2 linked regions of the Skermanella rosea genome follow. The protein of the gene in region 1 interacts with the protein of each later gene in a pairwise test. Links are inferred from orthologs where the notes say so. Each region holds a gene or a part of one and is shown in the gene's direction. Other genes may lie near its edges.

Region 1 (2,739 bases):
AGATGCCCGGGCTTCTTCCGGAAAAAGGTGACCGTCACGCAAGCCGGCGCCGCGGCGCCGAGCACGGCGCCCGTATCGCCGTGGATGCCGCTGGGGATGTCCACCGCCACCGTCGGAACGGCGCGGGCGGCCAGATCCTCCACCACGGCCCGCGCCATGCCCTCCAGCGGCTTGGACAGGCCGGCCCCGAACAGGGCGTCCACCGCGACATCGGCCCCGTCGAGCAGTTCGGGCGCGAGGAACGCCACCGGCCCGTTCCAGCGCCCGGCCATGACCGCGGCGTCGCCCCGCAGAGCCTCGCGGCTGCCGAGCAGCCCGACCCGCACCGACCATCCCTGCCCCGCAAGCAGACGGGCGACGACGAAACCGTCGCCGCCGTTGTTGCCGGGCCCGCAGAGCACGGCCACGGTACCGGGTGGCCGGCGGGCCGAAACGACCCGGGCGACGGCGGCCCCGGCCGCCTCCATCAGGGTTTCGCCGGAAACGCCGCCCTCGATCGTGAGCGCGTCCGCACGATACATCTCGGCGACCGTCAGCAAAGCGTTCTGTGCTGCCATCGGAGAACTCCCGGTTGGAACTCGGCCATGTCGGCCGGCTGCATGCCGGCAGAACGGCATGGGGCAAAGCATAACAGCCCGCGCTCCCCAAGGGGGCCGCAGGATGCGCCGACTTCGCTCTATTCGGAAGGGAATTTCCCGGAATGGGATGGGGCGACGGATGGGACTCGAACCCACGACCACTCGGACCACAACCGAGGGCTCTACCAACTGAGCTACCGCCGCCACCGTTGGGGCCGTGTCTATGCCAAATCGCCGGAGCCCCGTCAAGGGACGAAATCGACCTCGGACGGCCGAAGTGCCACGCGGCGGCGTGACGTGTCGATCTGCACACTGTTTAGGCAATGTGCACACCAGCTCATCAGATCCGTGCCGGCTGCGGCGGCAGGCGCTGCTGCAGAAAGACCGCCCCGCTTGCTCCGGCAAGGCAATCGGGCGTTGGCATGCCCCGTGCTTTACGGGATGATGAGCACCGCTCGGTGGCGCGCCGCCATCCACGGGGAGTCGTTGATCAGCATCATGAAAAAAATCGAAGCCATCATTAAGCCGTTCAAGCTCGACGAAGTGAAGGAAGCCCTTCACGAGGTCGGCATCAAGGGCATTACCGTCACCGAGGCCAAGGGCTTCGGGCGGCAGAAGGGTCATACGGAATTGTACCGTGGCGCGGAATACGTCGTGGACTTCCTGCCGAAGGTGAAGATCGAGGTGGTGATGGACGACAGTCTGGTCGACCGCGCCATCGAGGCCATCCAGACGGCTGCCCACACCGGCCGCATCGGCGACGGCAAGATCTTCGTGACTCCGGTCGAGGAAGTCGTCCGGATCCGAACCGGCGAGAAGGGAAGCGACGCCGTCTGACGCGCATCGACCGCCCCTGACCGCTCCACCCCATTCGGACGGCCCACGGCGATTCGCGCGCAGCGCGGGAAGCCACCGCGGCCGTCCCGGATCAGATCTTGACGCCGGCCGATCCGGCCGCGCGTCCGGCTCGATAAACATCGCGGGCAAAGCCGGCCGGACAGCCACATTGCCGCAATTCCGCTGACGGATAAGCTGTGGATTGTGCGTCCGGAAAGGTCGTGACATAACAACGCCCGCGCGCGTCACCAAAATCGGTTTCTCCCCGTCCTCCTCGGCGGGAGCGAGCCAGCGTCAACCATAGAAACGGATCCCGAGGCATGTCTGACATCAGCAAGGTCTTCGACCTGATCAAGGAACACGACGTCAAGTACGTCGACCTTCGCTTCACCGACCCGCGCGGCAAGCTGCAGCACACCGCGCAGCACGTCTCCACGATGAACGAAGAAGCCTTCACCGACGGCATCATGTTCGACGGTTCATCGATTGCGGGCTGGAAGGCGATCAACGAGTCCGACATGACCCTGATGCCGGACGCCGCGACCGCGGTGATGGACCCGTTCGCGGCCCAGCCGATGCTGAACATCTTCTGCGACGTCTACGAGCCCTCCAGCGGCCAGCCCTACAACCGCGACCCGCGCTCGATCGCCAAGGCGGCCCAGGCGCACATGGAAGCGGCCGGTATCGGCGACACCGCCTATTTCGGTCCGGAAGCCGAGTTCTTCGTCTTCGACGACGTCCGCTACGAAGTCTCGATGAACCAGTGCTTCTACAAGATCGACAGCGAGGAAGGCCCGTACATCACCGGCAAGGAACTGCCGGACGGCAACCTGGGCCACCGCCCGACCGTCAAGGGCGGCTACTTCCCGGTTCCGCCGGTCGACTCGGGCCAGGACCTGCGCGCCGAGATGCTGACCGTGCTTGGCGAGATGGGCGTCGAGATCGAGAAGCACCACCACGAGGTGGCGGCTTCCCAGCACGAACTCGGCATCAAGTTCGACACGCTGGTCAAGACCGCCGACAACATGCAGCAGTTCAAGTATGTGGTGCATAACGTCGCCGCGGCCTACGGCAAGACCGCCACGTTCATGCCGAAGCCGGTCTACGGCGACAACGGCTCGGGCATGCACTGCCACCAGTCGATCTGGAAGGATGGCCAGCCGATCTTCGCCGGCTCGGGCTACGCCGACCTTTCCGACATGGCGCTGTACTACATCGGCGGCATCATCAAGCACGCCCGCGCGCTGAACGCATTCACCAACCCGTCGACCAACAGCTACAAGCGTCTGGTCCCGGGTTACGAGGCTCCGGTGCTGCTGGCCTA
Region 2 (7,401 bases), 3.7 Mb from region 1 along the record:
CTAGAGCAAAGCCCGATCCGTTTGACCTGCCTGGGGAAGCCGGGCCGACGCGTTGGGCCGCGGCCCAACCTACGATCGACGGGATGCGTTACTTCTGCCCTGCGTCAAACCCTAGGTCGGGCCGTGGCCCAACGCTTCGCGGCGGCTGGAACGGCGGGCAAAACCTCCCGCTTCCATTATCGCCCGACCCACGCGCCGCGTCAGGGACCGGCTGCGCCCCTGTTGAGCACCCGGTCCACTTCCTCCCTCAGGTTGCCGGGGAGGATGGGTTTGAACAGGAGCGCCGCGGGGTGGTCCCGGTGGATGCGCTCCACGGTCTCGGGCTCCCGCGATCCGGTGATGAAGATGACCGGCGTGGGGCGGTGGCGGTGGATCTCGATCGCGGCGTCCACGCCATCCGTTTTCCCCTTCAGCCGCACGTCCATCAGGATGAGGGAGGGGCGGTGCGTCTGGGCCAGCTCGACGGCCTTGGCGGCGGTGGCGGCCGTTCCGCAGACCCGGAGCCCCATCGACTGAAGGGTGAGGGTCAGGCTGAGCGCGATCAGGTGTTCGTCATCGACGACGAGAACGCAGCCGCCCCCGTCCGTCATTGCCCGGCCTCGGGTGCCGGCATCCTCACCTCCACCCTGAGTCCGTCGGCGCCGGATACGGCCATTTCACCCTCCAATTGGACCACCAGGGCCTGCACGATACTCAGGCCCAACCCTTTGCTTGCCGACGTGGTTCCATGATTTCGCCCGTCGCTTCCGCCCCTGCCGTTGTCGTGGACGGACAGCAACAGCCGCTCCCCGGGGCAGCGCCGGAGGCCGACCTGGATCCTGCGGCCGTCGCTGCCGCCGTCGGGGAAAGCGTGCTTCAGGGCGTTCTGGACCAGCTCGGTCACGATCAGGCCGAGGGGAATGGCGAAGTCCAGGTCCACCCGCAGGGCGTCGGCCTCGACGGAGATGTCGATGCCGTGGCGCGCGCCGCCGCCCAGGGTCGACAGGTTGCCCCTGAGTTCCTCGAGGAAGGGGCGGATGTCGAAGGTCGCCAGATCGTCCGACGTCATCAGCTGCTGGTGGACCAGGCCGAGGGCGTTGATGCGCCGGCGGAGATCGTTCAGGAGCTCCTCGGTCGGGGAACCCTCCCAGCCCAGCGCCTGGATGGCGATCATGCCGTCGATGACCTGGAGGTTGTTCTTGACGCGGTGATAGACCTCGCGCAGCAGCAGGCTCCGCTCGTCCAGCGCCTTGCGCAGCTGCCGGTTCGTGTCCTCGAGTTCCGAGGTGCGCTCGGCGACCCGGCGTTCCAGCGTCCCGTTGACGTCGCGCAGACGGACCAGCGCGGCCGCGAGGGACCGGTGGAGCCTGGCGAACTGGCCGAGGAAGAACACGAGCAGCAGGCTGGCCGAGATGAACCCGCTGAGCCGGCTCAGGTCCCAGCCGACCGTGTAGCGGGCGCCGCCGGCGACGGCGAGCGCGTTGGAGGCGGCGAAGGCGACCAGGGCCAGGCCGAGCCAGCCGAACAGCACGTTGCGGCCGCGCGTGATCCGCCAGAGCATCAGGAAGGCGGTCATGGAGAGGGCGACGGACGTCCACTGGACCGCGTTGCCCCAGGTGGCGAAGACGTTGCCCTGGATCTGCCGGGGTATCCAGGCCTGCCCGGTTGTGGCAGCCAGCGCCAGCAGGACGACGGCCGCCAGGACAGTGGCCAGGGTTCGGGCGATCGCCCGCTCCACCCGGTCGGGCGCGATCGCGCCGGTTCCCGAACGCGCCTCGGCGGCCACGGCCGCCAGGACCAGGGCCGGGAATCCCAGCACCCAGGCGATGAAGAGCCATCCGACCGACTGGGGGGTTCCGATCAGGGGCTGGTCCGGGATCCATGCGCCGGGGAAGGTGAGGACGTGCAGGAGCGCCATCGCCGCGCTGTAGAGATAGGCTGCGGACAGCAGGAGCAGCGACCGGGACCGGGCCGCGCGGACCTGGGCGAGCAGCAGGAATGCCGTGCACAGGTCCGCGATCATCACGCCGGCCCCGAAAGTCGTCGTGATGGCCGGGAGCACCGGTCCCGGCCTGTCGGCGAACGGCAGGATCGCCAGCGTGGCGAGGATGTAGGCGAGGCAGAGGAAGGCGATGGTGCGCCGGGCGGCCGGCGTGGCGCCTTCGCCGGAGAGCGCCCCGAGATGCCTGGGTTCAACGCGCGCGTCCACCGGTGCCCCTTCGGAGATCATCATCGACTATGTTGATAATTGGTAAACAGAGGGAGCGGACTTTGTCCCCGCTTCCTTCTCGACTGGCAAGGGGCATTCCGGCGCGCGGGCGGTTTTCCGGAAGCGGCGGCACCCATCTTCCGCGCTAATGGCAGCAATACCGGCGGTGCGGGATCGGAATCTTTACACTATCTTCCTTAGAACGGGTAATCCCACCCGCCGGCCGCCCCATATCCCGGGCGAACCCGACCGATGGGTGAACCAGGTGTGGTCCCGCCGGAGCGAACCGGTCGGACGGTGCCGTCCAGACCGTGAGTGCGTTGAGTCGACATGCTGACCCTTTCCGAAACCATCCCCGATCGCCGGGCCATCGTCTCCAAGCGCCGCCTGGTCGCCGAGCTCCAGTCCCTGGCCGAGCAGCACGGCACGGGCGCCGCGCTGCGCCCCCATACGCTGGCGGCCCTGCGCAAGGCGCTGGACGACGGGCGCGTCGAGGTGCGGCGGCGGCTGGAGGCGGGGGGGACCGGCACCGACTGCGTGCGCCAGAACGCCTACCTGATGGACCAGGTCATCCGCGCGCTGGCGCAGCACACGGCCGACTGCATCTTCCCCGTCGCCAACCCGACGTCGGGCGAGCATTTCGCGATCGTGGCGATCGGCGGCTACGGGCGGGGCGAGATGGCGCCGTTCTCGGACGTGGACCTGCTGTTCATGCTGCCCTACAAGCGGACGCCGCGGGTCGAGCAGGTGTTCGAATACATGCTCTACATGCTGTGGGACCTGGGGCTGAAGGTCGGCCATGCCGTGCGCTCGGTGGACGAGTGCATCCGGCAGGCCAAGGGCGACGTGACGATCCGGACCAGCCTGCTCGAGTCGCGCTTCCTGCACGGGGACGAGAAGCTGTACGCCGAGCTGCGCCGCCGCTTCACCAAGGAGATCGCGACCGGGACCGGCCCCGCCTTCATCGAGGCCAAGCTGGCCGAGCGCGACGCCCGCCACCGCCGGCTGGGCGACAGCCGCTACGTGCTGGAGCCCAACATCAAGGAGGGCAAGGGGGGCTTGCGCGACCTGCAGACCCTGTTCTGGATCGCCAAGTATTATTACCAGGTGGACGACGTCTCCGAGCTGCTGGACAAGAGGGTCCTGCTGGAGGAGGAGGTCGCCAAGTTCGCCAAGGCGCAGGACTTCCTGCTGACCGTGCGCTGCCACCTGCATTACCTGGCCGGACGGGGCGAGGACCGGCTGACCTTCGACGTGCAGGCGGACATCAGCCGGCGGCTGGGCTATGTGGACCATGCCGGGCTGATCGGGGTCGAGCGCTTCATGAAGCACTATTTCCTGGTCGCCAAGGATGTCGGCGACCTGACCCGGATCTTCTGCGCCAACCTGGAGGCGGAGGCCAAGCGCCAGCCGCGCTTCAGCCTGCTGCGCATCGCCCTGGCGCGCAAGGACATCGAGGGCTTCCTGCTGGACGGCGAGCGGCTGAACGTGCGTTACGACCGGCAGTTCAAGGACAACCCCGTGGACACGATCCGGCTGTTCCACGTGGCGCAGGTCAACGGGCTGGACATCCACCCCAACGCGCTGCGGGCGCTGACCCGCGCGCTGGGCGCGGTGGGGCCGAAGCTGCGGTCCGACCCGGAGGCCAACCGGCTGTTCCTGGAGATGCTGACCTCGCGCAAGGACCCGGAGGTGCCGCTGCGGCGGATGAACGAGGCCGGCGTGCTGGGGCGGTTCGTACCCGATTTCGGCCGGATCGTCGCCCAGATGCAGTACGACATGTACCATGTCTTCACGGTGGACGAGCATACCCTGTTCGCGCTGGGCATCCTGCACGACATCGAGTCGGGCGGGCTGAGGGACGAGCTGCCGCTGGCCAGCGAGGTGATCCACAAGCTGGTGTCGCGCCGGGCGCTGTATGTCGCGATGCTGCTGCACGACATCGCCAAGGGGCGCGGCGGCGACCACAGCGTGCTGGGCGCCAAGGTGGCGGAGAAGCTGTGCCCGCGCCTGGGGCTGAGCGCGGAGGAGACGGAGACCGTCTCCTGGCTGGTCCGCTGGCACCTGACCATGTCGGACGCCGCCTTCAAGCGCGACCTGGAGGACGACAAGACCATCCGCGACTTCGTCGAGCTGGTCCAGTCGCCGGAACGGCTGCGGCTGCTGCTGGTGCTGACCACCGCCGACATCCGGGCGGTCGGCCCCGGCCGCTGGAACGGCTGGAAGGCCACCCTGCTGGCCGAGCTGTACCACCGCGCCGAGGACCTGATGTCCGGCGTGGTCAGCGCCCAGCGGCGCGAGCGCCGGGTCAACGCCGCCCAGGCGGCGCTGCGCGGGCTGCTGGGCGACTGGAGCGAGGCCGAGATCGAGAGCCACCTGGCCCACGGCTACCCGGCCTACTGGCTGAGCTTCGATCCCGAGACCCACGCCCGCCACGCCCGGCTGATGCGCAACGCCGACCGGGACGGCGCGCCGCTGACGGTGGACACCCGGATCGACCGCGGCCGAGCGGTCACCGAGGTGACGATCTACACCCACGACCATCCGGGCCTGTTCTCCAGGCTGGCAGGCGCCTTCGCGCTGGCAGGCGCCACCATCCTGGACGCCAAGATCTTCACCATGACCAACGGCATGGCGGTGGACGTCTTCTCGGTCCAGGACGCCGCCGGCGGGCCGTTCGACAGCGGCGACAAGCTGGCCAAGCTGTCGGTCATGATCGAGCGCACCCTGTCCGGCCAGCTCCGCCCGCTGCAGGAGCTGGCGAAGCGCAAGCCGGCGTTCAACAACCGCACGCGGGTGTTCAAGGTGCCGCCGCGGGTGCTGATCGACAACAAGGCCAGCACCACCCACACCGTGATCGAGCTGAACGGCCGCGACCGGCCGGGCCTGCTGTACGACGTGACCCGGGCGCTGACCAACCTCAGCCTCCAGATCTCCTCGGCCAAGGTCTCGACCTATGGCGAGAAGGCGATCGACGTGTTCTATGTGAAGGACGTGTTCGGGCTGAAGATCACGCACGAGAGCAAGCTGGCCCAGATCCGCGAGAAGGTCCTGACCGCGCTCAGCGACCCGGTCGCCGAGGCCCAGGCGGACAGCGGCCGGTTCTCCGCGGCGGAGCGCAGCCGGGCGCGCTCCCGGCAGAAGAAGCCGGCGGTTCCCCGGCGCAAGACCCCGGCCGAGTCGGCGGCGGAATGACGCGGCACGCAGCCTTGCTGGCCGCCCTGGCCCTGTCCGTCCTGCTGGCGGCCTGCGCCGTCCCGACCCCCAACGTGGAGGTCAGCGGCGGCAGCGCCAGCCCGACGCGCTGGCGGGTCGGCATCCCGTTCTGAGGTCGCTTTTCCCGAACGTTCATCTGCGGCAGGAAACCCATGGACGCGGCGCGCCTGGCATGACCGATACACTCGCCAACGGGCTGATCTGCGCTTACGGCTTCGGCCAGGACGGCACGGCGCGGGAGCTGTCGCTGCCGGTGCTGGCCGACCTGCTGCGCACGCCGGACGGCTTCGTCTGGGCGCACCTGAACATTGCGGTCTGGCCGATGCGCACCTGGATCGCCGAGCGCGGCCACCTGCCGGAGACGGTGCGCGCGGTGCTGGTGTCGATCGAGGACGTGCGTCCCCGGTTCGAGCGCTGCGAGGACGGGCTGATCGGCACCCTGAGCGACGTGCAGCACGATTTCTCCGGCCAGAGCGGCGATATCGGCACCCTGCATGTCTGGTTCACGCGGACGATGCTGATCACCTCGCGCAACCACCCGCTGACCGCGGTGGACAAGCTGCGGCTGGACATCCGGGACGGGTTCCGGCCGGCCAGCACCGGCGAGCTGATCGGCGCCCTGATCGACCATCTGGCGGCCAGCTTCCAGAAGGTGATCAAGGGGATGGCCGATACCCTGGACGAGATCGAGGACGCGCTGCTGGCCGGTTCCTCCGCGGACCTGCGCAGCCAGCTGGGCAACCTGCGCCGGCAGGCGGTCAGCCTGCGCCGTCAGCTGCGGCCGCAGCGCCAGGCGCTGGCGAGGCTGCTCAGCCACCCGCCGGGCTGGTGGTCGTCCGACGACACCTACGACCTGCGGGAGGCGGTGGACCGCTTCTCCTCGGTCGCGGAGGACCTGGGCGCCGCCGAGGACCGCGCCAAGGTGCTCCAGGACGAGCTGTACGCCAAGCTGGCCGAGGAGGGGAACCGCAACCTGTTCCGGCTGTCGATCGTGACCCTGATCTTCCTGCCCATGACGCTGGTCACCGGAATCTTCGGCATGAACGTGGCCGGGCTGCCGGGAACCCACGACGGCCATTCCTTCCTTTGGGTGCTGCTGCTGATGGTCGCCTCGGCGGTCGCGACGCTGCTTCTGCTGAAGGTGAAGCACTGGTTCTGAGCCGAGGATTCCGGCACCCTCATATAGTATCCATATGAAATCAATCGGTGTTGGTTTATCAGGGTGGGAGTCCCTGCAAGCTCGCGCCGATGAACATCGATATCTTCACACTGGTCCTGGTGCATTCGCTGGTTTCGGTTGCGCTGGGCGGCCTGATGCTGGTGTTCTGGTCGGCCAACCGCAGCCTTCCCGGCCTGAGGCACTGGACCGTCGCGACGCTCCTGCTGGGCGCCAGCACCCTGGTGTCCACGATGCGCGGCACCCTTCCCGAGGTTCCGGCGATCCTGGTCTCCAACGGGATGATCGTGCTGAGCTTCGGCTTCTTCTACAACGGCGTCCGCGAGTTCGGGGAGAATCCTTCGCGCTGGCGGCACGCGGTCGCGGCGGTGGTCCTGCTGGTGCTGTTCCAGGCCTGGTTCACCCTGGTCCGGGACGACGTGGCGATCCGGATCGTGGCCCTGTCCCTGACCCTGTGCGCCGGCTGCCTGCTGACCGCGCGGGAACTGCTGCGGGTGGCGGGGCCGAACATGCGGGCAACCGTCCTGACCGCGGCGGCGCTGTTCGCGGTGGCCGGGCTGACGCTGGCGGCGCGCGCGGCCTCGACCCTGGTCGAGCCGCCGGTGCCCGACCACATAGGCCGCTATCCGGCGCACGCCGTGCATTTCCTGGTGTCGATCCTGAGCAGCATCCTGCTGGTCTTCTGCCTGCTGATGATGGCGGTCCAGCGGCTGAACCGCGACCTGGTCCAGCGCGGCCGGCAGCTGGAGGAGGCGCTTCACCGGTCGGAGGACGCCAGCAGGGCCAAGGAGCAGTTCCTCGCCATGATGAGCCACGAACT

The links. The genes of interacting proteins can lie anywhere in the genome.
Region 2: the proteins of JL101_RS10520 (region 1) and JL101_RS27940 interact in binary tests that used the Escherichia coli proteins (3 or more experiments, as listed by UniProt). The link is inferred for Skermanella rosea from one-to-one orthologs.

What each region holds. Positions count from the first base shown.
Region 1 is NZ_CP086111.1:2,308,343-2,311,081, reverse strand. It holds JL101_RS10520 (P-II family nitrogen regulator), read left to right. Parts: upstream 1-1,064; coding sequence 1,065-1,415; downstream 1,416-2,739. Other genes in the region: glnA (type I glutamate--ammonia ligase), read left to right, coding at 1,736-2,739; JL101_RS10530 (NAD(P)H-hydrate dehydratase), read right to left, coding at 1-557. UniProt on the Escherichia coli protein: P-II indirectly controls the transcription of the glutamine synthetase gene (glnA). P-II prevents NR-II-catalyzed conversion of NR-I to NR-I-phosphate, the transcriptional activator of GlnA. When P-II is uridylylated to P-II-UMP, these events are reversed.
Region 2 is NZ_CP086111.1:5,962,369-5,969,769, reverse strand. What follows is about bases 2,162-5,583. They hold JL101_RS27940 ([protein-PII] uridylyltransferase), read left to right. Parts: upstream 2,162-2,518; coding sequence 2,519-5,383; downstream 5,384-5,583. Other genes in these bases: JL101_RS27930 (CorA family divalent cation transporter), read left to right, coding at 5,577-5,583; JL101_RS27935 (hypothetical protein), read left to right, coding at 5,380-5,517; JL101_RS27945 (sensor histidine kinase), read right to left, coding at 2,162-2,188. Outside these bases: JL101_RS27950 (response regulator), read right to left, coding at 201-590; more of JL101_RS27945, read right to left, coding at 587-2,161; more of JL101_RS27930, read left to right, coding at 5,584-6,563; JL101_RS27925 (sensor histidine kinase), read left to right, coding at 6,653-7,401.